3 regions of the Pseudomonas multiresinivorans genome follow, and region 3 is predicted to be linked to each of the others. Evidence: predicted binding sites of a transcription regulator. Region 3 holds the regulator's gene; each other region holds the start of a gene.
What was found. The regulator FliA, encoded in region 3, starts transcription of late flagellar genes. The targets are predictions, from matches to a motif close to CTAAAGTTTNNNNNNNNNNNGCCGNTAA.

Region 1: G4G71_RS26710 (methyl-accepting chemotaxis protein) is a predicted target of FliA. The motif match lies at 2,896-2,923, and genes of this name have one in related genera.
Region 2: G4G71_RS25640 (flagellar protein MotY) is a predicted target of FliA. The motif match lies at 5,988-6,015, and genes of this name have one in related genera.

The regions. Positions count from the first base shown of each region.
Region 1 is NZ_CP048833.1:5,853,246-5,863,359, forward strand. Features, by position in the region: gene cpaB (Flp pilus assembly protein CpaB) at 1-44, opposite strand, end outside; gene G4G71_RS30090 (Flp family type IVb pilin) at 411-617, shown strand; gene G4G71_RS26705 (methyl-accepting chemotaxis protein) at 769-2,664, shown strand; gene G4G71_RS26710 (methyl-accepting chemotaxis protein) at 3,130-5,019, shown strand; gene G4G71_RS26715 (helicase HerA-like domain-containing protein) at 5,204-6,682, opposite strand; gene pncB (nicotinate phosphoribosyltransferase) at 6,761-7,960, opposite strand; gene G4G71_RS26725 (hypothetical protein) at 8,052-8,276, opposite strand; gene G4G71_RS26730 (lipopolysaccharide kinase InaA family protein) at 8,273-8,977, opposite strand; gene G4G71_RS26735 (class I SAM-dependent methyltransferase) at 8,981-9,652, opposite strand; gene G4G71_RS26740 (sensor histidine kinase) at 9,735-10,114, opposite strand, start outside.
Region 2 is NZ_CP048833.1:5,602,795-5,612,908, forward strand. Features, by position in the region: gene G4G71_RS25625 (Ig-like domain-containing protein) at 1-2,504, opposite strand, end outside; gene gloA (lactoylglutathione lyase) at 3,046-3,438, opposite strand; gene G4G71_RS25635 (argininosuccinate synthase) at 3,593-4,810, opposite strand; gene G4G71_RS25640 (flagellar protein MotY) at 4,944-5,963, opposite strand; gene pyrC (dihydroorotase) at 6,090-7,136, shown strand; gene rnt (ribonuclease T) at 7,133-7,813, shown strand; gene G4G71_RS25655 (bacterioferritin-associated ferredoxin) at 8,176-8,391, shown strand; gene bfrB (bacterioferritin BfrB) at 8,610-9,086, shown strand; gene G4G71_RS25665 (MFS transporter) at 9,135-10,114, opposite strand, start outside.
Region 3 is NZ_CP048833.1:4,662,635-4,672,748, forward strand. Features, by position in the region: gene G4G71_RS21185 (flagellar motor protein) at 1-572, opposite strand, end outside; gene G4G71_RS21190 (protein-glutamate methylesterase/protein-glutamine glutaminase) at 572-1,687, opposite strand; gene G4G71_RS21195 (chemotaxis protein CheA) at 1,750-3,963, opposite strand; gene G4G71_RS21200 (protein phosphatase CheZ) at 3,995-4,777, opposite strand; gene G4G71_RS21205 (chemotaxis response regulator CheY) at 4,797-5,171, opposite strand; gene fliA (RNA polymerase sigma factor FliA) at 5,369-6,118, opposite strand; gene fleN (flagellar synthesis regulator FleN) at 6,115-6,942, opposite strand; gene flhF (flagellar biosynthesis GTPase FlhF) at 7,107-8,417, opposite strand; gene flhA (flagellar biosynthesis protein FlhA) at 8,433-10,114, opposite strand, start outside.

The sequences.
Region 1 (10,114 bases), 1.2 Mb from region 3:
ACCAACAACAGCCCGGCGAATACCATCAGCACCTTGCTATTCATGAGCACTTCCTTGGGCAATGTCGGGAATGCAGACCTTGAGGGCCCACGGCCTTGTCGTAAGAAGTCCGGTCAGCGGCAGCGCCGATGCTTTTCCTTCAGACCTTTATTGTTGTTTCGGCCGGATGAGGAAGTTCGATAAGAACCATTCCTCATAATCAGCGGTTACTTGTTACAAAGCAGAATCTAGTAGCTGTATTTATAGCGTCAACCGAACCCGTTAAATTTCCAATCCCTAGTTAGTTCTACTCAGGCCTGACTATAACTTTGGTATTAGCGCTATTTGACCAATTGCATTCGGCCATACTGCGCCTAGCCTGACGGTGAAGTCGGGGCGCCGCCCCGGTGGTATTCGAGGGAGCATCCGCGATGGACCTGAAAATAAAAAACCTGTCCCTGAAACTGTTTTGCATGGCCAAATCATTCGCGGCTGACAAGGAAGGGGCGACAGCAATCGAGTATGCGGTTATTGCGGGTTTGATCTCAGTGATCGTCATTACCGGAGCTGCGCTGATCGGAACCGACCTCGGAACGATCATGACTAAAATTCAAACCGAAGTTGCGAAAGCCTTATAACAGATACCGCTGACCGACCTAATTAAATAGTTCCCGCGCCTCCGCGCGGGAACTCATTCGTCTGCCCGCCGAAAAGTTTCGCCTAAAGTTTTGATCTCAACCGCCGATACATCCTGCCTAACCCTTGTTCCACCTGCAGGATGCTTTCCCCATGCTTCGCTCGCTGTCCTTCTCCAGGAAGATCCTCCTGGCAGCCTCCCTCGTCGTCACCTTCGCCTTCGCCTGCTTCATCCTCTTCAACGACTTCCGCCAGCGCGAGGCGATCCACTCCGACACCGAGTCCTATCTCTCCGAGGTGGGCAGCCTGACCGCCAGCAACATCCAGAGCTGGCTGGAAGGCCGCATCCAGTTGGTCGAGGCGGAAGCCGCGCAGCTGGCCGATGGCGAACCAACGCCCGAGCGCATCCAGCACGTGCTGGAACAGGCGGTGTTCCAGAAGAACTTCGAATCGGTCTATCTGGGTGAAGCCGCCAGCGGCGTGTTCACCATGCGCCCCTATGCGCCGATGCCCGATGGCTACGACCCGCGCACCCGCGGCTGGTACAAGGACGCCGTGGCCGCCGGCCGGCTGATCGTCACCGAGCCCTTCCTGGATGCCGGCACCAACGAGCAGATCCTCGCCATGTCGATGCCGGTCATGCGCAACGGCCAACTGGTCGGCGTGGCCGCCGGCGACATGAAGCTGGAGACCATCACCGCGATCATCAACTCGCTGAAGTTCGACGGCGACGGCTATGCCTTCCTCGTCAGCGATGCCGGCAAGATACTCCTGCACCCGGACAGCAGCCTGATCTTCAAATCCCTCGGCGAGGTCTACCAGCAAGGCGCACCGAAGGTGCAGCCGGGCGTGCAGGAAGTCAGCATCAACGGTGAAGAGCAACTGGTCTCGATGACGCCGGTGAAAGGCCTGCCGGGAGTCACCTGGTACGTCGCCCTGGTGCTCAACAAGGACTCCGCCTACGCAATGCTGAGCGACTTCCGCAACACCGCGATCATCGCCACCGTGATCGCCATCGTCGCCATCCTCTTCCTGCTGGGCATGCTCATCCGCGTGCTGATGGCGCCACTGACCGACATGGGCCGCGCCATGCAGGACATCGCCCAGGGCGAAGGCGACCTGACCAAGCGCCTGCAGGTCGCCAGCAACGACGAGTTCGGCGTGCTGGCCAATGCCTTCAACCGTTTCGTCGAACGTATCCACGAATCGATCCGCGAAGTGGCTTCCACCGCGCGCAGCCTGCATGACGTTTCGCAGCTGGTGGTCAATGCCTCCAACTCGTCCATGAGCAACTCCGACGAGCAGTCCAACCGGACCAACAGCGTCGCCGCGGCGATCAACGAACTGGGCGCTGCCGCCCAGGAAATCGCCCGCAACGCCGCCGACGCCTCGCACCACGCCACCGATGCCTCGCACCAGGCCGGCGATGGTCGTCAGGTGGTCGAGCAGACCATCAGTGCGATGAATCAGCTGTCCGACAAGATCAGCTCCGCCTGCGCCAACATCGAGGCGCTGAACAGCCGCACGGTGAACATCGGGCAGATTCTGGAGGTGATCAAAGGCATCTCCGAGCAGACCAACCTGCTGGCACTGAACGCCGCCATCGAGGCAGCCCGCGCCGGGGAAGCCGGCCGTGGCTTCGCCGTGGTCGCCGACGAAGTGCGCAACCTGGCGCACCGTGCCCAGGAATCCGCGCAGGAAATTCAGAAGATGATCGAAGAGCTGCAGATCGGCGCCCGCGAAGCCGTGGACACCATGACCGAGAGCCAGCGCTACAGCCTGGAAAGCGTGGAGATCGCCAACCGCGCCGGCGAGCGTCTGGCCAGCGTGACCCACCGCATCGGCGAAATCGACTCGATGAACCAGTCGGTCGCCACCGCCACCGAGGAACAGACCGCCGTGGTCGACTCGCTGAACATGGACATCACCGAGATCAACACGCTGAACCAGGAAGGCGTGGAGAACCTCCAGGCCACCCTGCGCGCCTGCGCCGACCTGGAGAACCAGGCCGGCCGCCTGCGCCACCTGGTGGACAGCTTCCGCATCTGACCGCAGCGGAAAGCGAAAAAGGCGCCTTCGGGCGCCTTTTTTGTTCGCGAGCAAGGGCTAGGCGCCCCCCACGGTCCTACAGGGAGGGCAGTATCTTGTAGGAGCGAGCTTGCTCGCGAACCGCCCCGCGACGAAACCGCCGGTGAATCCGCATTCCCGGGCCTGGCCCAGCAACCTGTATCACGGCTGAAACACCCGCCACAGAGCCACTCCTACCGTTCGTCCGACTCTTTCAAGCTTCCACAGGCCACGCCGAAAGCAAGGGTGAGGCCTTTGATAGCTACCAACAAACCGGGCCTGTCTTCACTGCCGGGACAAGGGAGTCCCGGCCAAGCCCGCACGGCTATCCGCCGCGCCGGCGCTGTCCGTTTCACACCACGGGGACGGACGTTCTGCGGCGACACCGGATCTGTCGCCCGGACCCACGCCGTTCAGGCATCCCACTACCTCCGGACTCGACGCAGCATGATCAAGAGCCTGAAATTCAGCCATAAGATCCTCCTGGCCGCTTCTCTTGTTGTTTTCTCGGCATTCACCCTCTTCACCCTCTACAACGACTACCTGCAGCGCAACGCGATCCGCGAGGACCTCGAGGACTATCTGCGGGAAATGGGCGAGGTGAGCGCCAGCAACATCCAGAACTGGCTGAGCGGCCGGCTGCTGCTGATCGAAAGCACCGCACAGACCATTGCCCGCGACAGCGCAGCGGACCACCTGAGCGCGCTGCTGGAACAGGACACCCTGCGCAAGACCTTCAACTTCACCTACCTGGGCCAGGAAGACGGCACCTTCACCATGCGCCCGAACAGCGCCATGCCTGATGGTTACGACCCGCGCACCCGCCCCTGGTACAAGGATGCCGTCGCCGCCGGCGGCACCACGCTGACCGAGCCCTACATCGACGCGGCCACCCAGGAACTGATCATGACCGTGGCCACCCCGGCCCGCGCCGGCGGCAAGACCGTAGGCGTGGTCGGCGGCGACCTCGGCCTGCAGACCCTGGTGCAGATCATCAACTCGCTGGACTTCAGCGGCATGGGCTACGCCTTCCTGGTCAGCGGCGACGGCAAGATCCTGGTGCACCCGGACAAGAGCTTCATCATGAAGTCCCTCTCCGACATCTACCCGCAGAACACCCCCAGGATCGGCGGCGGCTTCAGCGAGGCCGAGCTCAACGGCCACACCCGCATCCTCAGCTTCACCCAGGTCAAAGGCCTGCCATCGGTGAACTGGTACATCGGCCTGTCCATCGACAAGGACGCCGCCTATTCGATGCTGAGCAAATTCCGCACCTCGGCCGTCATCGCCGCGGCCATCGCCATCGTCGCCATCCTGCTCCTGCTGGGCATGCTGATCCGCGTGCTGATGCAGCCGCTGACCACCATGGGGCGCGCCATGGAAGACATCGCCCAGGGCGAGGGCGACCTGACCAAGCGCCTGCAGGTCGCCAGCAACGACGAGTTCGGCGTGCTGGGCAACGCCTTCAACCGCTTCGTCGAACGTATCCACGAATCCATCCGCGAAGTGGCTTCCACTGCACGCCAGTTGCACGACGTCTCGCAGCTGGTGGTGAACGCCTCCAACTCGTCCATGAGTAACTCCGACGAGCAGTCCAATCGCACCAACAGCGTCGCCGCAGCGATCAATGAACTGGGCGCCGCCGCCCAGGAAATCGCCCGCAACGCCGCCGACGCCTCGCACCACGCCACCGATGCCTCGCACCAGGCCGGCGACGGCCGCCAGGTGGTCGAGCAGACCATCAGCGCGATGAACCAGCTGTCCGACAAGATCAGCTCCGCCTGCGCCAACATCGAGGCGCTGAACAGCCGCACGGTGAACATCGGGCAGATTCTGGAGGTGATCAAAGGTATTTCCGAGCAAACCAACCTGCTGGCACTGAACGCCGCCATCGAGGCCGCCCGCGCCGGGGAAGCCGGCCGTGGCTTCGCCGTGGTCGCCGACGAAGTGCGCAACCTCGCCCACCGCGCGCAGGAGTCGGCCCAGCAGATTCAGAAGATGATCGAAGAGCTGCAGGTCGGCGCCCGCGAAGCCGTGGACACCATGACCGAGAGCCAGCGCTACAGCCTGGAAAGCGTGGAGATCGCCAACCGTGCCGGCGAGCGTCTGGCCAGCGTGACCCACCGCATCGGCGAGATCGACTCGATGAACCAGTCGGTCGCCACCGCCACCGAGGAACAGACCGCCGTAGTCGACTCGTTGAACATGGACATCACCGAGATCAACACCCTCAACCAGGAAGGCGTGGAAAACCTCCAGGCCACCCTGCGCGCCTGTGCCGACCTGGAGAACCAGGCCGGTCGCCTGCGCCACCTGGTGGACAGCTTCCGCATCTGACCGCAGCGGAAAGCGAAAAAGGCGCCTTCGGGCGCCTTTTTTGTTCGCGAGCAAGCTCGCTCCTACAAAAAACCTCGCTCCCTGCAGGACCGAGCGGAGCGCCTAGCCCTTGCTCGCGAACCGCCCCGAGACGAACCCACCGGTGAATCCGCTCCGAACTGATTCGCCACAGGCGGCTCCGCGCTTACCGCCGCTTGCTACCGCCCAGCAGCGCGCCCATCAGTCCTCGCACCAACTGCCGGCCGATCTGGTTCGCCGCCTGGCGTACCACGGTCTTGCTGACCTGGCTGGCCAGGGAACCGAGGATCTCGCCGGCCATACCTCCGAAGTCGGTGCCCTTCTCTTCCTTCCCCTGGGTCGGCGCCATCTTGTCGTCGGCACGGCCGGTGAGCTTTTCGTACGCGGACTCGCGATCGATCGGCTGGTCATAGCGCCCGGCCAGCGGCGAGCGACGGATGACGTCAGCACGTTCGGCATCGGTCAGCGGGCCAATGCGCGACTGCGGCGGCGCCACGGCCACGCGCTGGACCATCGCGGGCGTGCCCTTCTCTTCCAGCGTGCCCACCAGCGCCTCGCCGATGCCCAGTTCGGTGAGCACCTTCAAGGTGTCGAACGCCGGGTTCGGGCGGAAGCCATCGGCCACCGCGCGCAGGGACTTCTGCTCCTTGGCCGTGAAGGCGCGCAGACCGTGCTGGATGCGCAGGCCCAGTTGCGCCAACACGTCGTCCGGCAGGTCGCTGGGCGACTGGGTGACGAAGTACACACCCACGCCCTTGGAACGGATCAGCCGCACTACCTGCTCCAGACGATCCTGCAGGGCCTTGGGCGTACCGTTGAACAGCAGGTGCGCCTCGTCGAAGAACAGCGCGAGGATCGGCTTGTCCGCATCGCCGCGCTCGGGCAGCTGTTCGAACAATTCGGCCAGCAGCCAGAGCAGGAAGGTGGCATAGACCTTGGGCGCGTCGTGCACCAGCTTGCTGGCATCCAGCAGGTGGATGCGCCCGCGACCATCGGCCTCGGGGCGCAGCAGGTCCTCCAGTTGCAGCGCCGGTTCGCCGAAGAAGTCCTCGGCACCCTGCTGCTCCAGCAGCGCCAGGCGCCGCAGCAGCGCCTGGGACGAGGCACCGGTAAACAGCGCGCGGTCCTCGCCGAGCACTTCCGGGTGTTCCTTGAAGTGGTTGAGCAGCGCCTTGAGGTCCTTCAGATCGAGCAGCAGCAGGCCTTCGCGGTCGGCCACCTTGAAGGCGGCGAATAGCGCCGCCTGCTGGCTCTCGGTCAGTTCCAGCAGGTTGGACAGCAACAGCGGGCCCATCTCCGACAGCGTGGTGCGCAGTGGGTGGCCGGTCTTGCCGGCGATATCCCAGATACTGACCGGGTAGGCCTGGGGCTTGTAGTTCAGCCACGGCATGCTGGCGATGCGCTCAGCCACCTTGCCCTGAGAATTACCGGCAGCGGCGATACCACACAGGTCGCCCTTGATGTCCGCAGCGAACACCGCGATACCCGCATCGCTGAAAGACTCGGCGAGGTGCTGCAGGGTCACCGTCTTGCCGGTGCCGGTAGCGCCGGCGATCAGGCCGTGGCGGTTGGCGAGCTTCCAGGACTGGCCGACCGGCTGCCCGTCGGGACCCGCACCGATGATGAGTTCGTTCGTGGCTGACATCCGTTGTTCCCCTTCAGTGGGCCTGTCGCGATGAGTGCTTGAGCAAGAGTGGCGCGTCCCGGCGCGCCGCGCAATCGGCTACCCCGGTACTTTGAAGACATGCTTGAGGTAGTGCAGGAAGTTCTCGTCCTTGCACTGGGTCTTGCCTGGTGCGTCTGAGATCTTCGCCACCGGATGACCATTGCAGGCGGTCATCTTCAGCACGATGTTCATCGGCTGTACGCCCGGCACATCACAGGTGAAATGCGTGCCGATACCGAAACTGACGTCAATGCGCTCGCGCAGCGCGCGATAGATTTCCAGTGCCCGCGGCAGGTTGAGGCCATCGGAGAACACCAGGGTCTTGGTCTGCGGGTCGATGCCCAGCCGCTCGTAATGCTGGATGGCCTTTTCCGCCCACTCCAGCGGGTCGCCCGAGTCGTGGCGCAGGCCGTCGAAGAGCTTGGCAAAGTAAAGGTCGAAGTCCGCCAGGAAGGCGTCCATGGTGATGCAGTCGGTCAGGGCGATGCCCAGTTGCCCACGGTACTCGCGTACCCATGCGTCCAGCGCGGCGGCCTGGCTGTCGATCAACCGCGGACCGAGTTGCTGGTGTGCCATCAGCCACTCATGGGCCATGGTGCCCAGCGGTTTGACGCCCAGCTCGCGCGCCAGGTGAACATTGCTGGTGCCGACGAAATGCCCCGGGAAGCCGTCGCGCAGATCGCGCACCACCGCCTCCTGCACCGGGTAGGAGAAGCGTCGGCGAGTGCCGAAATCGGCCATCTTGAAGCCGGCCAGTTCTTCCGCGCCGGCCTCCCCGCGCAGCCAGTCGAATTTTTTCTGCAGCCGCTCGCGGGCCATCGTCAGCGTGGCGCCCGGATGACGGTGTCGGTTGCGCACTTCGCTGATGATCGCCAGCAGCGGCACTTCGAAGAGGATCACATGCAGCCATGGGCCTTTGAGCCGCAGGTACAGCTCCTCGTTCTCCACGCCCAGCTGGACGTAGTTGGGGTTGAAGCGGAAAAGGCCAAGGAAGCGGATGAAGTCCGGCTTGAAGAACGGGATGCGCTCGAGGAAGGCCAGGTCCTGCGGCGCAAAGGAAAGCTCCGCCAGGCGCTCGATCTGCTCGCGCAGCGGCTCCAGGTAGGCGCGCAGATCCTCTTCGTTGCGGCAACGGAACTCCCACTCCACCTCGGCGTTGGGGTAGTTGTGCAGCACTGCCTGCATCATGCTCAGCTTGTAGAAATCGGTATCCAGCAGGTTCTGCACGATCCGCCGGGAAAATGCGCTGTCGCTCATGCTCGTCTCATTGCAGGCTTCGAACCGGCAGTCTAAACCCGCCGCCCACAAAAAACCCCGCCGAGGCGGGGTTTTGAGTTCGAATCAGAAATCAGCGTGCTTTGCTCTGCGACATCCCGAAGAGGAAAAGCAGCAGGTCATCGTCCGGGCGGATGTCCTGTTGCTTGGCGCGCAGGTTGGGCGGGATGGGGCAGCTGTCCAAGCCGCCTTTTCCGGTGATGACCGAAGGCCCCGGCTCATGCCAGGCCGCCGCCGCCAGGGTTGCCACCCCGAGCGCGCCAACGAGGAGCAAACCTCGCGTAATTTCTAACTTCATGTCTGCAACCCTTTGATGGCGCTGCCAAACGCCGCTTGGTAACCATAGACAAAGGCCTGCCATTGCGCCTCAGTCCACGACGAGCGGCGTTTCACCTGGCGAAGATCATGACGCGCAGCACGCTGAGCGCTGAAGCGCTGGCGGGCTTTTTCCATGTCAATCAGGGCCACTTCGATCTTGTCGCCGTCCACCTTCACGAATACGTGCTTGAGGTAAAGGCAGCCGTGCTGCCAGCGGCCGGCGTTAAGTTTTGCAAGGGTACTACCGTAATGTTGCAGAATTCTTTGGTGCAGCGCTTCGCCCCAGCGATCCTGGTCGCCACGGGCGTAGCAGTCTTCAAGGCTGCTGAAACCGTCGAGGGACTCGGTAACCAGCAGGGCCTGCCATTCGCCATCCACCTTGCGGCAACCGGCATAGACCAGGGTCGGCACCTTCACGCCAAGCGCTTCGGCAGCCTTGAGCGCATTGCGCTCGCGAATCGCGGTGGGATAGCCGAAGGGGTGCAGCAGGTCACGGTAGATGTGGCCCATCTGCTGCTTGCGATAGAGCATCCGGCCGTCGGAGGTCAGGACTCGCTGCACGCCGCTCTCGCCACCACGCCGACGGTTCGGCTCCTCGACCCACTTGCCGGGTACCTGGAGCCAACGGTCGATGGCGTTCTCACCGGAAATTTGCTGCAGCGAAGCCAGATCAACGGCCATCCATCACTCCTTACGCAGAATGTAGACCCGCCACATATGGATGAGCGGGACGAAATCAATGTGATCCTGGACCTTGAAACCAGCCTGGCGGAACTCCGCCTCGATGGTCTTGGCGGGAATCACGAAGCGGTTCTGGTAGGCGTGTTTCTTGCGGGCCGACTCGGCTCGCGCGCGTTTCCAGGACTTGAAGTTGCCATCGACCCACAGCGACAGGATCACCGAATCGCGACTTACGCGGTGAAATTCGCGCAACATCGTCAAACGATCATCAGATTCGCCGATGTGGTGCATTAGACGCATCGAGAAGATGCTGTCGACGGCATTGTCCGGCAGATCAATGGCAAACGCCGAAGTCTGCAAAGGTCGAACGCGTTTGACAACCTCATTCGGTTGACCGGCGCAGGCGACGGCGATCATGTCAGGCGAATTGTCCGCCCCGATGATCACCCGGTTCTCCTTTTCAGCCAGCATCGGCCAGAAGCGTCCGGCACCACACGGCAGGTCGAGCACCAGGTTGGGCTGGCCGGCGAGCTTGAGGGCCTGGCGGGCTATCTGGACATCGCGCCAATGGGAAAGTTTCCGGGACAGTCCGGCCTGGTGCTTGCGCAGGTAACGCTGCGCATGCTGGCGGTCGTACTTCTGGGAGAATTCCAAGTCGACGGGTTTTTCAGTCATCGGATTATTACCTTTCCCGAATTCAGGGCGAACGATACAAACCAGCCTGTCACAGCCGGGTCATGCACTTGTGAAGATTTTGTCAAACCACGGCTAGGCGAACTTCGAAGCGGCAGCCATGGGGTTCTGCGGGGCGCAGCGTGACGTCCCAGCCTTCGGAGGCGCAGATTCGCTTGACCAGCGACAACCCAAGCCCAAGCCCCTCACCACGCGGGTTCTGGCCACGAACGAACGGCTGGAAGACGCGTTCGCGCTGTTCCTCCGGGATGCCGGCGCCGGTGTCTTCGACCCAGAATCCGCTCGGCCCAAGTTGTAAGCGGATGCTGCCGCTTTCGGTGTAATGCATCGCATTGCGCAATAAATTGCTCATCACCGAGCGCAGGAAAGGCGCGTTGAATAGCCCGGGCATCTCCTGGTTCGCCTCGTATACCAGCGTCAAACCTTTCGCTTCGATCGGGCCGC
Region 2 (10,114 bases), 940 kb from region 3:
TCCGGCGCGGTGCTGTCGGTGTAGACCTGAGTAGTGCTGTCGCCGGTATTGCCAGCGGTGTCGGTCGCGCTCGCACTGACGTCGCCGCTGGTCTGCGGCACGTTCGTGGTGACGCTGTAGCTGCCATCGGAGCCGGCAGTCGCCGTACCGATGGTGCCATCCGGGTAAGTCACGGTCACGGTCGTACCCGGCTCAGCGCTACCGGTCACAGTCAGACCACCGTCGGCATTGGCCGTAACGGTGACGCTCGGTGCCTCCGGGGCGGTGGTGTCGGTGTAGTTCTCGGTCACCGAGGCACCGGTGTTGCCCGCTTCGTCGGTGGCATTGACGCTGACTTCGCCGGTGGGTTGGTTCTCCGGCGAGGTGATGCTGAAGTTGCCATCCTCACCCACAACCACAGAATCGGTGCTGCCATCGGGATAGGTGACCGTCACGGTGCTACCCGGCTCGGCACTACCGCCAACGGTAATGCTGCCGTCGTCGTTGGTGACGATCGGGTCGAGTACCGGCGCTTCCGGCGCGGTGCTGTCCGTGTAGCTGAAGCTGGTCGCCCCCCCGGTATTGCCAGCCGCGTCGGTCGCGGTGGCGCTGACCTCACCGCTGGTCTGCGGGACTTGGGTGGTGATGTCATAGCTGCCATCGCTGCCAGCGGTGGCAGTGCCGGTGGAGCCGTCCGGGAAGGTGACGGTGACGGTCGAGCCCGGTTCGGCGCTGCCGGTCACGGTCAGGCCGCCGTCGGTATTCGCCGTGACGGTGACGCTCGGTGCATCCGGCGCGGTGGTGTCGGTGAAGTTTTCGCTGGACGATGGACCGGTATTGCCGGCTTCGTCAGTGGCGTTGACGCTGATCTCACCGCTGGGCTGATTCTCCGGCGAAGTGAGGCTGAAGCTGCCGTCTTCGCCCACCACCACGGAGCCGGTGGAGCCATCCGGATAGGTCACTGTAACGGTGCTGCCCGCCTCGGCGGTACCGCCGACGGTGACGCTGCCATCTTCGTTGGTAATGATCGGGCCCAGCATGGGAGCGTCGGGCGCGGTGCTGTCGGCGAAATTATCAGTGGCGGCCGGGCCGGTGTTGCCGTCCAGGTCGGTAGCCGTTGCGCTGACTTCACCATTGGGCTGCGGACCAGCGGAGGTCACCGAGAAGGCGCCGCTCGCATCGGCGACCGTGGTACCAGTGGATCCGTCCGGGAAAGTCACGGTGACGGTGCAGCCCGGTTCGGCGCTACCGCAGACGGTGACAGAGCCACCAAAGAGGGTAACCAGCGGATCGAGCAGCGGCGCATCCGGCGGGGTGCTGTCGACGTAGGCCAGATTGCCGGGCTCACCGGTGTTGCCATAGACGTCGGTGGCGCTGGCGCTGACATTGCCACTGGCCTGGGGCACATGGGTGGTGATGCTGTACTGGCCATTGCTGTCAGCCATGACGTTACCCACCGAGCCATCCGGGAAGGTAACGGTGACGATGCTGCCGGCTTCGGCGCTGCCACTGATGGTGAGGCCGCCATCGGCGTTTTCAGTGACGCTGATGCTCGGCGCTGCCGGCGGCGTGGTGTCGACGTAGGGCAGTTGGGTCCCAGGGCTGGTATTGCCGGCATTGTCGGTGGCGCTGGCCGTCAGGTCGCCCGAAGGTTGGTCGGGCGGCGACGTGATGCTATAGCCGCCGTCCTCGCCGACGACGATGCTGCCGGTACTGCCATCGGGATAGGTGACGGTGACCGTGCTACCCGGTTCCGCACTACCACTGACGGTCACGCTGCCGTCGGCGTTGGTGGTCACCTCGATGCTGGGTGCATTCGGTGCAGTGGTATCGGTGTAGTCGACATGGGCGTTGCTGCTGTTGCCCTTGCCATCCTCGACGTGAACATCCACGCCACCGCTGCTCTGCGGCGTGGACGTGGACGCCTGGTAGTGACCGTTGGCATCCGCCACCACGGTCGTGCTGGAGCCATCCGGGAAGGTCACGGTCACACTGGCGCCAGGGCTGGTCGTGCCGCTGACGATCAGCCCGCCCGCTTCACCAGCCTGCAGATCGGCGGTGGGAGCCTTGAGCCCGCTGCCGCCGTGATGCCCGCCACCACCGCCGCCACTGTTGGAAGCGGCAACGCCACCGGCAACCAGCGCCAGGCCACCCAGTACCCAGGGCAGCGCGCCCTGATCGCCGCTCTCCGCCACCAGCAGCGACTCGACCGAGTCGACATCGCTGTAACCGGCAAAGACGGAACCTGAATCGTTGACGTCGGCAACCCAGTAATGGCCGTCGCCGCTGTCGAGTACCAGATCGCTGTTCGGGTCGCCGGGCGCCCCGAAGAACCCGTGGATGACGATAGTCTCGCCGTCCAGGGTCTTGATCACCAGCGCATTGCCCTCGCGGACCATGCTGACTACCTGCTCCTTGCTCAGGGCCAGCTTCACCACCGAGGGTGCGCGAAGGGTCAGGTCAGCCTGGTTGATCTGGGTGGCCGCGTGGGTCGCCTTGTCAATTACAACGATTGTTTTAGCCATGATGGGCCTCGGAACTCGGCAGTCATGGGAACGAAGGCGGCAGAACCGTCGTCATTCCCGATCACAAGGGCGGTCGCAAACCAACAGGCTTGCGACCTTCTACAACCACGGGGCTCGATGACTCGTCTCTGCGACAGGCAAGCGGGGGCCGGCTGATCGGGGGGAGGCAGTGGAACTATTGGAATTGAGTGTCGAAAGGCCGGTGGAGCTTTCCGCTGGTCCGTGCTCATAAGCAGGCACGTCACGAAGACTCCCGTGGATACTGTCAGAAGTATCCGTAGGGCCATTTCCCACTGACATCAGATGATTCCTAATCCCGCGCCCACTGAGCCAGTGCGCCGACGAGACGCCCCGACGTGTCTGGCTCGCCTGTTACGCACAGCGGGTAGGAATGGGATGAGGTGTGAACCGAGACTTTCGGGATCGTAAAGAGGGCATAACGCCTTCACCGCGACCAGTGCCATGACTGGCTAGTGGGCACATCCGGGCCCCAAAAAAGAAAAAACCCCGCAGCCAGGCGGGGTTCCTTCAGAGCGGCAAGTCAGTCCTTGCGCTGGGGGCTCAGCAGCTCGATCTTGTAGCCGTCCGGGTCTTCGACGAAGGCCAGGATGCTGGTGCCGTGCTTCATCGGGCCCGGCTCGCGGGTGATCTTGCCACCGCGGGAGCGGATGTCTTCGCAGGCCTTGTAGACGTCGGCCACTTCCAGAGCGATGTGGCCGTAACCGGTGCCCAGCTCGTACTTGTCCACGCCCCAGTTGTAGGTCAGCTCGATGACGCTGTTCTCGTCCTCACTGCCGTAGCCGACGAAGGCCAGGGTGAATTGGCCGTCCGGGTAATCCTTGCGGCGCAGCAGGGTCATGCCCAGGACTTCGGTGTAGAAGGCGATGGATTTGTCCATGTCGCCGACGCGCAGCATGGTGTGCAGCAGTCTCATCGGTTCTTTCCTCATCAGGTGCCCGGATAGCGGGCTTATAAACACAAACCCCGGCTCGTGGCCGGGGATTGTTGTTTTCTGTAGGAGCGAGCTTGCTCGCGAATCGCGCAAAAAGCAAAAGCTACGCGAGCTGGCTCGCTCCTACATAGGTCGCTTAGAACAGCTTGCGGCCCTTGTTCGCGGCGATACGCATGCGCAGCGCGTTGAGCTTGATGAAGCCAGCAGCATCGGCCTGGTTGTAGGCGCCGCCGTCTTCCTCGAAGGTCGCGATGTTGGCATCGAACAGCGAGTCGTCGGACTTGCGGCCGACCACGATGACGTTGCCCTTGTACAGCTTCAGGCGCACGACGCCGTTCACGTGTTCCTGGGAGGCATCGATCATCTGCTGGAGCATCTCGCGCTCCGGGCTCCACCAGTAGCCGGTGTAGATCAGCTTGGCGTAGCGCGGCATCAGCTCGTCCTTCAGGTGAGCGACTTCGCGGTCCAGGGTGATCGACTCGATGGCACGGTGCGCCTTGAGCATGATGGTGCCGCCGGGGGTCTCGTAGCAGCCGCGGGACTTCATGCCGACGTAGCGGTTCTCGACGATGTCGAGACGGCCGATGCCGTTGGCGCCGCCGATGCGGTTCAGCTCGGTGAGTACCTGCGCCGGGCTCATGTCCTTGCCGTCGATGGCAACGATGTCGCCCTTGCGATAGGTCAGCTCGATGTAGGTGGCGGTGTCGGGAGCCTTCTCCGGGGAGACGGTCCACTTCCACATGTCCTCTTCGTGCTCGGTCCAGGTGTCTTCCAGCACGCCGCCTTCATAGGAGATGTGCAGCAGGTTGGCATCCATGGAGTACGGCGATTTCTTCTTGCCGTGGCGCTCGATCGGGATGTTGTGGGTTTCGGCGTAGTCCATCAGCTTCTCGCGGGACAGCAGGTCCCACTCGCGCCAGGGAGCGATGACCTTGACGCCCGGCTTCAGCGCGTAGGCGCCCAGCTCGAAGCGAACCTGATCGTTGCCCTTGCCGGTGGCGCCATGGGAGATGGCGTCAGCGCCGGTGGCGTTGGCGATCTCGATCAGGCGCTTGGCGATCAGCGGACGAGCGATGGAAGTACCCAGCAGGTACTCGCCTTCGTAGACGGTGTTGGCACGGAACATCGGGAAGACGAAGTCGCGGACGAACTCTTCTCGCAGGTCCTCGATGAAGATCTCTTTCACGCCCATCTGCTTGGCCTTGGCGCGGGCCGGCTCGACCTCCTCGCCCTGACCCAGGTCAGCGGTAAAGGTCACTACTTCGCAGTTATAGGTATCCTGCAGCCACTTCAGAATCACGGAGGTGTCCAGGCCACCGGAATACGCCAGGACTACCTTCTTCACGTCCGCCATGCCACTCAACTCCACGGGGGTTGTCACGAAAGGGACCGATTCTACTGCCCGCCCAGGATAATTTACAGAGGGGCGACAGCTTTTGACGACAAAGCGACAAATACTATCGTCGGTGCGACCCGCCGCCGCAGGTTCAACCCTTGGGTGCAGCGGGTGGCGTGGCGGCGTTCGCGGCAGGCGTCGAGGGCGCGCCTTGGGTCGGGACGCTGGTGGCCGACGCGGGCACGGAGGGAGCGGGTGCGGCAGGCGCCACGGGCGCCTCGGCGGGCGCGACCGGAGCTTCTTCGGTTACCGCTTCGCGGGACAGATTGACCGTCACCCGGCGGTTCTTCGCACGGTTGGCGGCGGAATTGTTCTTCACCAGCGGATAGCGCTCGCCGTAGAAACGCACGGTGATCTGCGATTCGGCTAGGCCGTTGGCCTTGAGGTACTCCATCACCGCGATGGCGCGACGGCGCGAAGCCTCGCGGTTGGCCAGGCGGTTGCCGCTGTTGTCGGAGTGGCCGTCCAGCTCGATGCGGTTCACCGTCGGGTCAGCCTTCAAGTACTGCAGGATGATGTCCAGCTTGGCGCGCCCCAGCGGGTCGACCTCGGTACCGCCGTCCGGGAAGCCGACCTGGCTCTGGCGCACCTGGTCGAAGTTGACCGGGAGCATCTTCGTCGAACAGTCCTGGAACTGCGCATAGCCATCGGCGAAACGCGTCGGCAGCAAGCGCACCAGCAGATTCTCGCCAGTACGGGTGCGATGACGAACTTCCGGGGTACGCCCTTCGAGCAATCCACCGAGCAGGCGCCCGGCCTGTTGCTGGGTGCTGTTGAACGGCACTTCGCCGGAACTCACGCTCACCGAACCTAGGTTCAGGTCGCCCTGCCCCGGCCGCCACGGCGGCGCGGCGGCCAAAAGGGTCGCCGAACCGGTGCCCAGCCAGCCCTGCTGGGATTTGAGTCGGAAGGTCGGCTGCTCGCCGGCCCGCCAGACGAATTCGCCCACGCCGAAACCGCCCACGTTCTGCGACAGCCGGCACTCGAACTGATCGCCCGCCACCGTCCACTGGGCGCTTTCCAGGCGCGGCTGGAACGTCAGCCCCCAGGCCGGCAGGCTGGCGCAAAGTGTGAGCAGGAGAAGGGAAGGCTGGCGCACGGTGGCATCCATACAGGCAAATAGGCGTCCCAGATTCTATCGGTCAGCCTCGGCAAAACTTGATAGCGAGTGCCGGCGGCGGCCTTTTCCGGTAGCATTTCACCCTCTTCCCGCTGCAACCGCACCCCTGGAATCCGCATGTCCGACCGCCTGACACTCCTGCGCCCCGACGACTGGCACATCCACCTGCGCGACGGCGCCGCACTCGCGCAAACCGTCGGCGACGCCGCCCGCACCTTCGGCCGCGCCATCATCATGCCGAACCTGGTCCCGCCGGTACGCAACGCCGCCGAAGCCGACGCCTACCGCCAGCGCATCCTGGCTGCCCGTCCGGCCGGCAGCCGCTTCGAGCCGCTGATGGTGCTCTACCTCACCGACCGCACCAGCGCCGAGGAAGTCCGCGCCGCCAAGGCCTCGGGCTTCGTGCACGCCGCCAAGCTCTATCCGGCCGGCGCCACCACCAACTCCGATTCCGGTGTGACCAGCGTCGACAACATCTTCCACGTCCTCGAAGCCATGGCCGAAGTCGGCCTGCCGCTGCTGGTGCACGGTGAAGTGACCCGCGCAGAAGTCGACGTGTTCGACCGCGAGAAGCGCTTCATCGACGAACACCTGACCCGCGTGGTCGAGCGCTTCCCGACCCTGAAGGTGGTCTTCGAGCACATCACCACCGGCGATGCCGCCGCCTTCGTCAAGGCCGCCCCGGCCAACGTCGGCGCCACCATCACCGCGCACCACCTGCTGTACAACCGCAACCACATGCTGGTTGGCGGCATCCGCCCGCACTTCTATTGCCTGCCGATCCTCAAGCGCAACACCCACCAGGAAGCCCTGCTGGATGCTGCCACCAGTGGCAGCCCGAAGTTCTTCCTCGGCACCGACTCGGCACCCCACGCGCGTCACGCCAAGGAAGCCGCCTGCGGTTGCGCCGGCTGCTACACCGCCTACGCCGCCATCGAGCTGTACGCGGAAGCCTTCGAGCAACGCAATGCACTGGACAAGCTGGAAGGCTTCGCCAGCCTGCACGGCCCGGACTTCTACGGTCTGCCGCGCAACAGCGACCGCATCACCCTGGTGCGTGAAGAATGGGAAGCGCCGGCGGCCCTGCCGTTCGGCGACTTCGATGTAGTCCCGCTGCGTGCCGGCGAGAAACTGCGCTGGCGCCTGCTGGAGACCGTGGCATGAGTGACGAGAACGAAATCTTCGAAGAAGAACTCGACGGTTCTTTCCCGCCGGGCCCGCGCCACCCGATGGCACGCCGCTTCCGTGGCTACCTGCCGGTCGTGGTGGACGTCGAGACCGGCGGCTTCAACGCCAGCACCGACGCGCTGCTGGAAATCGCCGCCGTCACCATCGGCATGGACGAAAGCGGCTACCTGTTCCCCGAGCACACCTACTTCTTCCGTGTGGAGCCCTTCGAAGGCGCCAACATCGAGCAGGCCGCGCTGGAGTTCACCGGCATCAAGCTGGACCACCCGCTGCGCATGGCCGTGCCAGAAGAACAGGCACTGACCGAGATCTTCCGCGGCATCCGCAAATCGCTGAAGTCCAACGGCTGCAAGCGGGCGATCCTGGTCGGCCACAACAGCAGCTTCGACCTGGGCTTCCTCAACGCCGCAGTCAACCGCAGCGGCGTGAAGCGCAACCCGTTCCACCCGTTCTCCAGCTTCGACACCGCGACCCTCGCCGGCCTCGCCTACGGCCAGACCGTCCTGGCGAAAGCCTGCCAGACCGCCGGTATCGAGTTCGACAACCGCGAAGCGCACTCGGCCCGTTACGACACCGAGAAGACCGCCGAGCTGTTCTGCGGCATCGTCAACCGCTGGAAGGAGTTCGGCGGCTGGATGGAAGACGATCACTGATCGGCTTCAACGCTCCATGAAAAAGCCCCGCACTTGCGGGGCTTTTTCATGGAGCCTGCATCAACACCCTGCCGTACCTGCAGGAGCGAGCTTGCTAGCGAACCCCAGCGTCTTCGGATGCCTGACAGGCGGGATTGGCGCCATAACTGGCCCTGTTCGCGAGCAAGCTCGCTCCTGCAAAAAGCACGTCGCTCCCAGCACCTATTGCGCGCAGCCCGCAATCCACGCGGGCTGGACGCTAAGTCATTGAACCCAATGACCATTTGTCAGACAGCCTGGATGCGTACTCGGGAACTTTTGACAATCATTCTCATTATTATTAGTATCGCTTCCAACAACCCCACAGCGACTGTAGTGCAACCATGTACGTCTGCCTCTGCAACGGTGTTACCGATACCCAGATCCGCGATGCGATCTACGACGGCGCCTGCAATTACCGCGAAGTGCGCGAGTGCACCGGCGTCGGTACCCAGTGCGGCAAGTGCGCTTGCCTCGCCAAGCAGGTGGTACGCGATACGCTCGGCGAACTGCAAAGCGCCCAGAGCATGAACTACAACCTGGCCTACGCGGCGAGTTGAAAAAATACCGCTGATCAGTTCAGCAGGAATTCCGAAGAAACCGGGCACTGGCCCGGTTTTTTTATGCCTGAAATTCAGGGATTTAGCGCCGGGATGCGGAATTAAAACATTCGCATTCATATTCCTTTTTATAACAAATTCAAGCACTTATGTTTGACATGTGGTTATAAGGGGGCGAGAATTTCAATCTCTCCCACTCCACACGGCAGGACCCCGGCATGAAAGGCGACAAGAAAGTCATCCAGCATCTGAACAAGATCCTCGGCAACGAGCTGATCGCCATCAACCAGTACTTCCTGCACTCGCGCATGTGGAACGACTGGGGCCTGAAGCGCCTCGGCGCGCACGAGTACCACGAGTCCATCGATGAGATGAAGCACGCCGACAAACTCATCGAACGCATCCTGTTCCTCGAAGGCCTGCCCAACCTGCAGGACCTGGGCAAGCTGCTGATCGGCGAGAACACCCAGGAAATGCTGCAGTGCGACCTGAACCTGGAACTCAAGGCCTGCAAGGACCTGCGCGACGCCATCGTGCATTGCGAAAGCGTGCATGACTACGTCAGCCGCGACCTGCTCAAGGACATCCTCGAGTCCGAGGAAGAGCACATCGACTACCTGGAAACCCAGCTGGGCCTGATCCAGAAAGTCGGTCTGGAAAACTACCTGCAGTCGCACATGCACGAAGACGACTGATCAGGCAAAAGGCACCGGCGCTGTTGTGGACGCCGGTGCCCTTCCCTTCTAGCCGCTCGCCTTCGGCGGACGCCGCACCAGTCCGGCCTTGAATACCAGGCCAGCGCACAGTCCGATCACCACCAGCAGCGACAGGCGCAGCCCCACGTGCTCGGCGAGGAAGCCGATCAGCGGCGGGCCCAGCAACAAGCCGCCATAGCCGAACGACGCCACCGCCGCCACGCCGCGCGAAGGCTCGACGCCCGGCCGGTTGCCTGCCGCGCCGATCAGGATCGGCACCACCACCGACAACCCCGCGCCCACCAGGGCGAAACCGGCAATCGCGCCGGAAATCCACGGGCTGAATAGCGCCAGCAACATGCCCGCGATGGCCAGCAGTGCCAGGTTGCGCACCAGCGCCTCGTCGGCGAAGCGCACGCGCAGACGGTCACCGAAAAGACGCCCCAGCACCATGGTCGCGGAGAACGCCGCGAAGCCCAGTGCTGCCACTCGCTCCGATGCTCCCATGACCTGGTGCAGCAGCAGGGCGCCCCAGTCGGCGACCGCACCTTCGGAAACGAACGCGCACAGCGTCAGCACCCCAAGACCTAACAGTGCCGGTGGCGGCAGGCGCCAGCCACGTTGGGCTGGCGCCTCCTCCTCCGTGGGCTCCGGGCGCCCTTCGAACAGATGACGGGCGAAGAACGGCAGGATCGCCACCGCAATGACGGCCAGCAGGGTGAAGTGCCAGACAGGCGCCATGCCGGCAAAGATCGCCGCTCCGATGGCGCCGGTGAGTCCGCCCAGGCTGTACATGCCGTGCAGGCTGGAGATGCACGGCCGGCCAAGGCGCCGCTCCACTTCTACCGCCTGGGTGTTCATGGCCACGTCCATGGTCGCGAAGGTCAGGCCAACCAGCAGCAGGCCAGCCGCCAGGTACCAGACGTTGGGCGCCAGTCCGAGCAATGGGAAGCAAGCCATCAGCGCCAGTCCGGAAACCACCGTGATCGCCCGGCTACCATGACGCCGCACCAATGCCCCGGCGAAAA
Region 3 (10,114 bases):
TAGATGGTGGCGACGAAGGCCACGGCAATGCCGTTGCCCAACTGGCTGGGGTCGGCGAGGTTGCCCATCACATGGATCAGGCCCATCACCGCGCCGATGATGCCGATGGTCGGCGAGTAGCCACCCATGGCTTCGAACACCTTGGCCGCCGCGAGGTCGCGGCTTTCCTGGTTGTACAGGTCGACTTCGAGGATGCTGCGGATGGCCTCGGGCTCGGTGCCGTCCACCAGCAGTTGCAGGCCCTTGCGCGCATAGGGGTCGCGCTCGGCGTCGGCGACGGTTTCCAGGCCCAGCAGGCCTTCCTTGCGCGCCGTCATGCTCCAGCCGACCACATGGTTGATACCGCCAACCAGGTCGACCTTGGGCGGCAGGACCATCCAGCGCAGCATGGTCAGCGCGCGCTTGAGCACTGCCACGGGCGTCTGCAGCAAGGCGGCGGCGAGAGTGCCGCCTACCACGATCAGCGCTGCCGGGCCGTTGGCCAGGGCACCGACGTGCCCGCCCTCGAGGAAGTTGCCACCGATGATGGCAACCAGCGCGAGGATCAGGCCGACCAGGCTGAGGACATCCATCAGCCGCAGGCCTCGGTCAGGTGACGGCCGATGTCGTCCAGGCTGTACACCGCATCGGCCAGGCCGGCCTTGGCGATCGCCATGGGCATGCCGTAGATCACGCAGCTGGCCTCATCCTGCGCCCAGACCTGGGCGCCGCCCTGCTTGAGCATGCGCGCACCTTCGCGGCCGTCGGCGCCCATGCCGGTGAGAACCACCGCCAGCACCTTGTCGCCATAGGCCTTGGACGCGGAACCGAAGGTCACGTCGACACAGGGCTTGTAGTTCAGGCGCTCGTCGCCGGGGAGAATGCGGATCGCGCCCCGTGCGTCGACCATCATCTGCTTGCCGCCGGGAGCCAGCAACGCCACGCCGGGACGCAGGATGTCGCCATCCTCGGCTTCCTTGACGGTGATCTTGCACAGCTTGTCCAGGCGCTCGGCGAAGGCCTTGGTGAAGGCCGCCGGCATGTGCTGGATCAGCACCAGCGGCGCAGGGAAGTTGGCAGGCAGCTGGGTCAGAACCCGCTGCAGCGCCACCGGCCCACCGGTCGAAGTGCCGATGGCCACCAGCCGGTAGGGCTTACGCTTTGGGGCGGCGGAAGGCGCCGGAGCCGGAGTCGCTGGCGCATGGCTGCTGCCCGAGGAAGCGGGAGCGGCATGGCGCGCGGTGCTACTGGCCGCAGGTGCGGCTGAAGTCGGCGTACTGGAATAGGAAGAGTACGCAGCAAAGCGGCGGTTGCTCTTGGCGATGGTGTGGACCTTCTCGCACAGCAACTGGCGGACCTTGTCCGGGTTGCGCGAGATGTCCTCGAAGTTCTTCGGCAGGTAATCGACGGCGCCGGCGTCGAGCGCGTCCAGAGTCACCCGCGCACCCTCGTGGGTCAGCGAGGAGAACATCAGGACCGGCGTCGGACAGCGCTGCATGATGGTCCGTACGGCGGTGATGCCATCCATCAGCGGCATCTCGTAGTCCATGGTGATCACGTCGGGCTTGAGCGCCAGCGCCTGATCGATCGCCTCGCGGCCGTTGGTCGCCGTGCCGACCACCTGGATCTGCGGATCAGCCGAAAGAATCTCCGAGACGCGGCGGCGGAAGAACCCCGAATCGTCCACCACCAGGACTTTGACAGCCATAGACACTCCTGAAAAAAACTTCTTCCATCACGGGCGCGGACCTCGCGGCCCGCGCACGGCGGTCAGATACGACGGGCGTAGCGCTTGAGCATGCTCGGCACGTCGAGGATCAGCGCGATGCGCCCGTCCCCGGTAATCGTTGCCCCGGCCATGCCCGGCGTGCCCTGCAGCATCTTGCCCAGCGGCTTGATCACCACCTCTTCCTGGCCCACCAGCTGGTCGACCACGAAGCCGATGCGCTGGGTGCCCACGGAGAGGATCACCACGTGGCCCTCGCCCGGCTCGTCATGCTGCGCGCCCGGTACCAGCCAGCGCTTGAGGTAGAACAACGGCAGGGCCTTGTCGCGGACGATCACCACTTCCTGGCCGTCCACCACGTTGGTATTGGACAGGTCGAGGTGGAAGATCTCGTTGACGTTGACCAGCGGGAAGGCGAAGGCCTGGTTGCCCAGCATCACCATCAGGGTCGGCATGATCGCCAGGGTCAGCGGGACCTTGATGACGATCTTCGAGCCCTGGCCCTTGGTCGAGTAGATGTTGATGATCCCGTTGAGCTGGGAAATCTTGGTCTTCACCACGTCCATGCCGACGCCACGGCCGGAGACGTCGGAAATCTCGGTCTTGGTCGAGAAGCCCGGGGCGAAGATCAGGTTGTAGCAGTCGGACTCGGACAGGCGATCGGCCGCGTCCTTGTCCAGCAGGCCCTTCTCCACGGCCTTGGCGCGCAGCACGTCCGGGTCCATGCCTTTGCCGTCGTCAGAGATCGACAGCAGGATGTGGTCGCCTTCCTGCTCGGCGGACAGCACAACCTTGCCCGAGCGGGACTTGCCGGCGGCTTCACGCTCGTCCGGGCCTTCGATGCCGTGGTCGACCGCGTTGCGCACCAGGTGCACCAGCGGGTCGGCCAGCGCTTCGACCAGGTTCTTGTCCAGGTCGGTTTCTTCGCCGATCAGCTCGAGGTTGATCTCTTTCTTCAAGTTGCGCGCCAGGTCGCGGACCTGCCGCGGGAAGCGGCCGAAGACTTTCTTGATCGGCTGCATGCGGGTCTTCATGACCGACGACTGCAGGTCGGCGGTGACCACGTCGAGGTTGGAGACAGCCTTGGCCATCGCCTCGTCGCCGCTGTTCAGGCCCAGGCGTACCAGGCGGTTACGCACCAGCACCAGTTCGCCGACCATGTTCATGATCTCGTCCAGGCGGGCGGTGTCCACGCGCACGGTGGTTTCCGCTTCGTTGGCCGGCTTTTCTGCGGCGGCGGCCGCGCTGGGCTTGGCCGCGGCGGGCTTGGCAGCAGCGGCCGGCGCCGGAGCGGCGGCAGGCTTGGGCGCAAGCGCTGCGGCAGCAGGCTTGGCAGCCACGACCGGCTCTTCCTTCGTACCGGTGAACTGGCCCTTGCCGTGCAACTCGTCGAGCAGCTTCTCGAATTCGTCGTCGGTGATGTTCTCGTCGCCGGCGGCCGCCGGAGCTTCCTCAGGCTTAGTCTCGGCAACAGCCTCGACGGGAGCAGGGGCTTCTTCCTTCGCGCCGGTGAACTGGCCCTTGCCGTGCAACTGGTCGAGCAGCGCTTCGAACTCGTCGTCGCTGATCTCGTCACCGCCACTGGCGGCCAGAGCTTCGGCCTGCGGAGCCGGAGCGGCCTTGGCGGGTTCCTTGGCGCCAGCGCTGAACTGGCCCTTGCCGTGCAACTGATCGAGGAGCGCTTCGAATTCGTCGTCGGAGATGTCGTCGCCGCCCGCGCCAACCGGCGCGGCAGGCGCGTCAGCGGTGGGCTCGAGGGCATCCATCAGTTGCTCGAACTCGGCGTCGGTGATGTCGCCGTAGGCCGCCGAAGCTTCTTCCGCAACAGGCTCGGCCAAGGCCGGAGCGGGAGCTTCGGCCGGGGCGGCGTTCGGGTCGGCCAGGCGCGACAGGGCAGCCAGCAGCTCGGGCGTCGCCGGAGTCGGCTCCTGCGCGTCACGCACCTGCTGGAACATGACGTTGACGGTATCCAGCGCCTGCAGCATCACGTCCATCAGCTCGGCATCCACGCGGCGTTCGCCCTTGCGCAGCATGTCGAACACGTTTTCGGCGATGTGGCAGCACTCCACCAGCGCGTTCAGCTGGAGGAAGCCGGCACCACCCTTGACGGTGTGGAACCCACGGAAGATGGCATTGAGCAGGTCCATGTCTTCCGGGCGGCTTTCCAGCTCGACCAGTTGCTCGGACAGTAGCTCGAGAATCTCGCCGGCCTCCACCAGGAAGTCCTGGAGGATTTCGTCATCGGCGTCGAAGCTCATTCGGTGCTCCCTCTACAGCGTCAGGCGACGCTTAAAAACCAAGGCTGGACAACAGGTCGTCGACATCGTCCTGACCGGACACGACGTCCTTTCTTGTATCGGCAGCAATCTGCGGACCTTCACCCTTGGACGATCTTTCTTTTTCCACCGCGTCGCGCATGCTCTCGTGGTCATGCTCGATACCGGCGTAGCGATCGACCTGCCCCGCCATCCAGACCAGCTTGACCAGGTTCGACTCGACCTCGGTCACCAGCTTGGTGACGCGCTTGATCACCTGCCCGGTAAGGTCCTGGAAGTCCTGCGCCAGCAGGATGTCGTTCAGGTGCGCGGAAAGCTTGCGGCTGTCCTGGGCGCTGATATAGAGGAACTGCTCGACACGCTTGGCCAGGTCGCGGAAGGCCTCGGGGCCCAGCTCGCGGCGCATGAAGCGCGACCAGTCTTCCTGCAGTTCCTTGGCCTGGGTCTCGATGTGCATGACCACCGGGGTGCACTCTTCCACCAGGTCCATGGTGCGATTGGCCGCTTTCTCGGTCATCGTTACCACATAGGAGAGGCGGTCGGTCGCGTCGGCGATCTGCGAAACTTCCTGGGCGCGTGGGGAGCTGGGATCGATCTGGAAGTTGACGATGGCGTTGTGCAGCTCGCGGGTGAGCTTGCCGACCTCCTGGTAGAGGCCTCGGTCGCGCGCCTGGTTGAGCTCGGAGATCAGTTGCACGGCAGTCTGAACGTCGCCGCGTTCGAGGCAGTCGACCAATTCGCGCGCATGTTTTTTCAGGGTCGACTCGAAGTCACCCGCGGATTCGTTGAAATCCATGACGCCCTCTATGCCGGCCTTAGCTGCCGACCCGCTCGAAAATCTTCTCGATCTTTTCTTTCAGCACCTGAGCGGTGAAAGGCTTGACCACATAGCCGTTGACCCCGGCCTGGGCCGCTTCGATGATCTGGTCGCGCTTGGCTTCGGCAGTGACCATCAGCACCGGCAGGTGCTTGAGGCGCTCGTCGGCGCGGACCGCACGAAGCAGGTCGATGCCGGTCATGCCGGGCATGTTCCAGTCGGTCACGAGGAAGTCGAAGTTACCGCTGTGCAGCATCGGCAGCGCAGTGGTGCCGTCGTCGGCTTCTGCGGTGTTGGTGAACCCCAGGTCTCGCAGGAGGTTCTTGATGATGCGCCTCATCGTGGAAAAGTCGTCCACGATGAGAATTTTCATGTTCTTGTCCAAACCTGCCTCCATCGATACCAAACGCGCCCTGGCGGGCGTGCCGTCAATTCATTGAGCGCCGTGCGCTCTTTGGGGTGGATGCGTCAAAGGAACGTCACCCAAAAATTCGTAAGCCTATAACTTGCCTAAGGAAATTCCTTTCAGGCTCTCCGCTCAGAACAAGCAGCCGCGAAACTACCCGATGCTCAGCGCGCGCGCCACTCCGCCAGTCGCGAGCGCAGGCGCGCGGCGCACTGGCTGTGCAGCTGGCTGACGCGGGACTCGCTGACGCCCAGTACTTCGCCGATCTCCTTGAGGTTGAGCTCCTCGTCGTAGTACAGCGCCAGCACCAGCCGCTCGCGCTCGGGCAGCTTGGTGATGGCGTCGGCCAGCGCCGCCTGGAAGCGTTCGTCTTCCAGGCCGTGGGACGGCTCGTTGTCGTGGTGGGATGCGTCTTCGGCAAGGCCACCGCCCTGTTCGCCGTCCTGCAACATGTCATCGAAGCTGTACAGCCGGCTGCCCTGGGTGTCGCTGAGGATGCCGTAATAATCTTCGAGGCTCATATTGAGTTCGGCAGCAACCTCCTGATCTTTAGCGTCGCGTCCGGTGCGCGCCTCGACGGCGCGGATGGCGTCGCTGACCATACGGGTGTTGCGATGCACCGAACGGGGCGCCCAATCGCCCTTGCGCACCTCGTCGAGCATGGCGCCACGGATACGGATGCCGGCGTAGGTCTCGAAGCTCGCGCCCTTGCCCGCGTCGTACTTCTTCGCCGCCTCCAGCAGGCCGATCATCCCGGCCTGCATCAGGTCTTCCACCTGCACGCTGGCCGGCAGGCGGCCCAGCAGGTGGTAGGCGATGCGCTTCACCAGTGGCGCGTGTTTCTGGATCAGCAGTTCCTGGGAGTTATGCGCCTGTGCCTTGCTGTACATACGCGCTCCGGAGGCCGCGGTCATACGGCCGAACCCGTGGGATGTTGCACCAGGCGCTCGACGAAGAACTCCAGGTGCCCTCGTGGGTTGGCCGGCAGCGGCCAGCTGTCGACCTTCTGCGCCACCGCACGGAAGGCCAGGGAAGCCTTGCTGCGCGGGAACGCCTCATACACCGAACGCTGCTTCTGCACGGCCTTGCGCACCGACTCGTCATAGGGAATGGCGCCGACATACTGCAGCGCCACGTCCAGGAAGCGGTCGGTGACCTTGGTCAGCTTGGCGAACAGGTTGCGGCCTTCCTGGGGGCTGTGCGCCATGTTCGCCAGCACGCGGAAACGGGTCATGCCGTAGTCGCGGTTGAGCAGCTTGATCAAAGCATAGGCATCGGTGATGGACGTGGGTTCATCACAGACGACCAGCAGTACTTCCTGGGCCGCGCGGACGAAGCTCACCACCGAGTCGCCGATGCCGGCAGCGGTGTCCACCACCAGCACGTCGATGTTGTCGCTGATGTCGCTGAAAGCCTGGATCAGGCCGGCATGCTGCATCGGCGTGAGGTGCACCATGCTCTGGGTGCCCGAGGCCGCCGGGACGATGCGGATGCCGCCGGGCCCCTGGAGGATCACGTCGCGCAGGTCGCATTCGCCTTCGATCACGTCGGCCAGCGTGCGCTTGGGCGACAGGCCCAGCAGCACGTCGACGTTGGCCAGGCCAAGGTCGGCGTCCAGCAGCATGACGCGGCGACCAAGATCGGCCAGCGCCAGCGACAGATTCACCGACACGTTGGTCTTGCCCACGCCACCCTTGCCACCGGTGACTGCGATTACCTGAACGGGATGCATGCCCATATCAATACCTTGTCTCGTCGTTCGACCGTCACGCTTCTGGCGTTTCGGCTAATCCGGCTGCGGTGCTCTACCGCTTCCGGTGCTCGCGGATCGTCTTGCAGAGCATCCGCATCGCTTGGGCGGCTCAACCGGCCGCCCCACGCCCCACCCGGGGCTCACAATCCTCAGCTGGCGCGACGCACCGGCTGCTGGTAAAGGCCGGCGAACATGTCGGCCATGGCGTCCTCGCTGGGCTCTTCCGGCGACTGCAGGCTCACCGCACGGCTGACCAGTTGGTGCGCGCGTGCCACATGCAGGTCATCCGGGATCTTCGGCCCGTCAGCCAGATAGGCTACCGGGAGATGCTGGCTGATAGCCAGAGCCAGAGCTTCGCCGAGGCTTCCCGCTTCGTCCAGCTTGGTCAGGATGCACCCGGCCAGCCCACAGGAACGATAGTTCTGCCAGGCGGACTTGAGCACCTGGCTCTGGCTGGTCGCGGCCAGCACGAGGTAATTCTTCACGTTCAGGCTCAGCGACGACAGCGCTTCGAGCTGCATGCGCAGCGCCGGATCGTTGGCCGGCAGGCCGGCGGTGTCGATCAGCACCAGACGCTTGCGCGCCAGCGGCGCCATGGCCTGGATCAGCGACTGGCCAGGATCGACCAGGGTCACCGGCACATTGAGGATACGGCCCAGGGTCTTGATCTGCTCCTGGGCGCCGATGCGGAAGCTGTCCATGGACACCAGGGCGATGCTCTGCGCGCCGTATTTGAGTACGTAGCGGGCAGCCAGCTTGGCCAGGGTGGTGGTCTTGCCCATGCCGGCCGGGCCGACCAGGGCGATCACGCCGCCCTGCTCCAGCAGGTCGGTTTCCGGGGTGTTGATCGAGCGAGCCAGGTGCGCCAGCAGCATACGCCAGGCCTGCTTCGGATCGGCGATGGTGGCTACGCGCTCCAGCAGGCTGCGCGACAGGTCAGCCGGCAGGCCCATGCGCTGCAGGCGACGCCACAGGTTGGCCTGCTTCGGGCGCTGGTTCTGCAGCTGGTTCCAGGCGATGGAGCCCAGCTGCACTTCAATCAGTTCACGCAGGCCGTTGAGCTCGAAGCGCATGGCTTCCAGCGCCTGCTGGCCGGCGGCAGCCGGCGTCGGGGCAGCCGGTGCGGCCATGGCTTCGGCCAGGGTCTCGGCGGCGCTGCGGCGCGGCGCTTCGGTGCCGTACATTTGACGGTCCTTGCGCACGCCATCGGTTGCGCGAGCCGGGGCCGACAGGTCCGCCTTGGCCTGGGCGATCTTCGCCTGGGTCTTGCGCAGCTCGGCTTCCAGTGCCGGGTTCGGCTTGCTGGCGGCCACCGGCGCCTGGTAATCCAGCGCGGCGGTCAGCTCCACGCCGCCGGCGACACGGCGGTTGCCGATGATCGAGGCGTCCGGGCCCAGCTCGTCACGGACCAGTTTCATGGCCTGACGCATATCGGCGGCGAAGAAGCGTTTTACCTGCATGGCCTTGGACCTCAATCAGTTCTGCCCAACAGTGGCGACAATCGTGACTTGTTTGTTGTCCGGGATTTCCTGGTAAGCCAGCACATTCATGGTGGGAACCGCCATCCGGGCGAATCGCGACATCATCGCGCGGATGGGACCTGCCACCAGCAGAATCGCCGGCTTGCCGAGCATCTCCTGACGCTGCGCCGCTTCAACCATCGAGCGTTGCAGCTTTTCGGCCATTCCGGGTTCCAGCAACATGCCGTCTTCGGAGCCCTGTCCGGCCTTCTGAAGACTATTGAGCAATATCTGTTCCAACCTGGGTTCCAGAGTGATCACAGGCAGCTCCGGCTCTAGTCCCACAATGGTTTGCACGATTGCGCGGGCCAGCGCGACGCGAACCGCCGCCACCATCGCGGCGGGATCTTGACTCTTCGCCGCCACGTTGGCGATGGCCTCGGCGATGGTGCGGATATCGCGTACCGGCACCTGCTCCTGCAGCAGCGCCTGAAGCACCTTGAGCAGGGTCGACAGGGAAATCAGCCCCGGCACCAGCTCCTCGGCGAGCTTGGGCGAGGTCTTGGCCAGCAGTTGCATCAGCTGCTGGACTTCCTCGTGGCCGAGCAGCTCGTGGGCATGCTTGTGCAGCACCTGGTTCAGGTGGGTAGCAACCACGGTGCTGGCATCCACCACGGTGTAGCCCAGGGACTGCGCCTGGTCGCGCTGCGAGGCTTCGATCCAGACGGCTTCCAGGCCGAAGGCCGGGTCCTTGCCAGCGATGCCGTTGAGGGTGCCGAACACCTGGCCGGGGTTGATCGCCAGGTCGCGGTCCGGGTAGATCTCGGCCTCGGCCACGCTGACGCCCATCAGCGTCAGGCGATAGGCATTGGGCAGCAGGTCGAGGTTGTCGCGGATATGCACCGACGGCATCAGGAAGCCCAGGTCCTGGGACAGCTTCTTGCGCACGCCCTTGATCCGCGCCAGCAGCTGGCCGCCCTGGTTGCGGTCCACCAGCGGAATCAGGCGGTAGCCCACTTCCAGGCCGACCATGTCGACAGGAGTCACGTCATCCCAGCCCAGTTCCTTGGTCTGCTCGGCGCGCTGGGCGGGCAGCAGTTCCTGCTGGGTCTGGGCTTCCTGCTCGGCCTTCTGGCTGGCCTTGCGCTGTCGGTTCCAGATCATCCAGGCGCCACCGGCAGCCAGAGCGCCCAGGCCGACGAAGGAAACGTGCGGCATGCCGGGCACCAGGCCCATGGCGATGAGGATGGCGGCAGAGATGGCCAGCGCCTTGGGCGAGGCGAACATCTGGCGGTTGACCTGGGCCCCCATGTCCTCGGAGCTGGACACACGGGTCACCATGATCGCGGCGGCGGTGGACAGCAGCAGCGAGGGCAACTGCGCCACCAGACCGTCACCGATGGTCAGCAGGGCGTAGACCTTGCCGGCATCGCCGAAGCTCATCGAGTGCTGGATCACGCCGATGGCCACGCCACCGATGAGGTTGATGAAAAGAATCAGCAGGCCGGCAACGGCGTCACCGCGGACGAACTTGCTGGCACCGTCCATGGAGCCGTAGAAGTCGGCTTCCTGGGCCACTTCGGCGCGGCGCTTCTTGGCTTCCGCCTGCTCGATCAGGCCGGCGTTGAGGTCGGCGTCGATGGCCATCTGCTTGCCGGGCATGGCATCGAGGGTGAAACGCGCGCTCACCTCGGAGA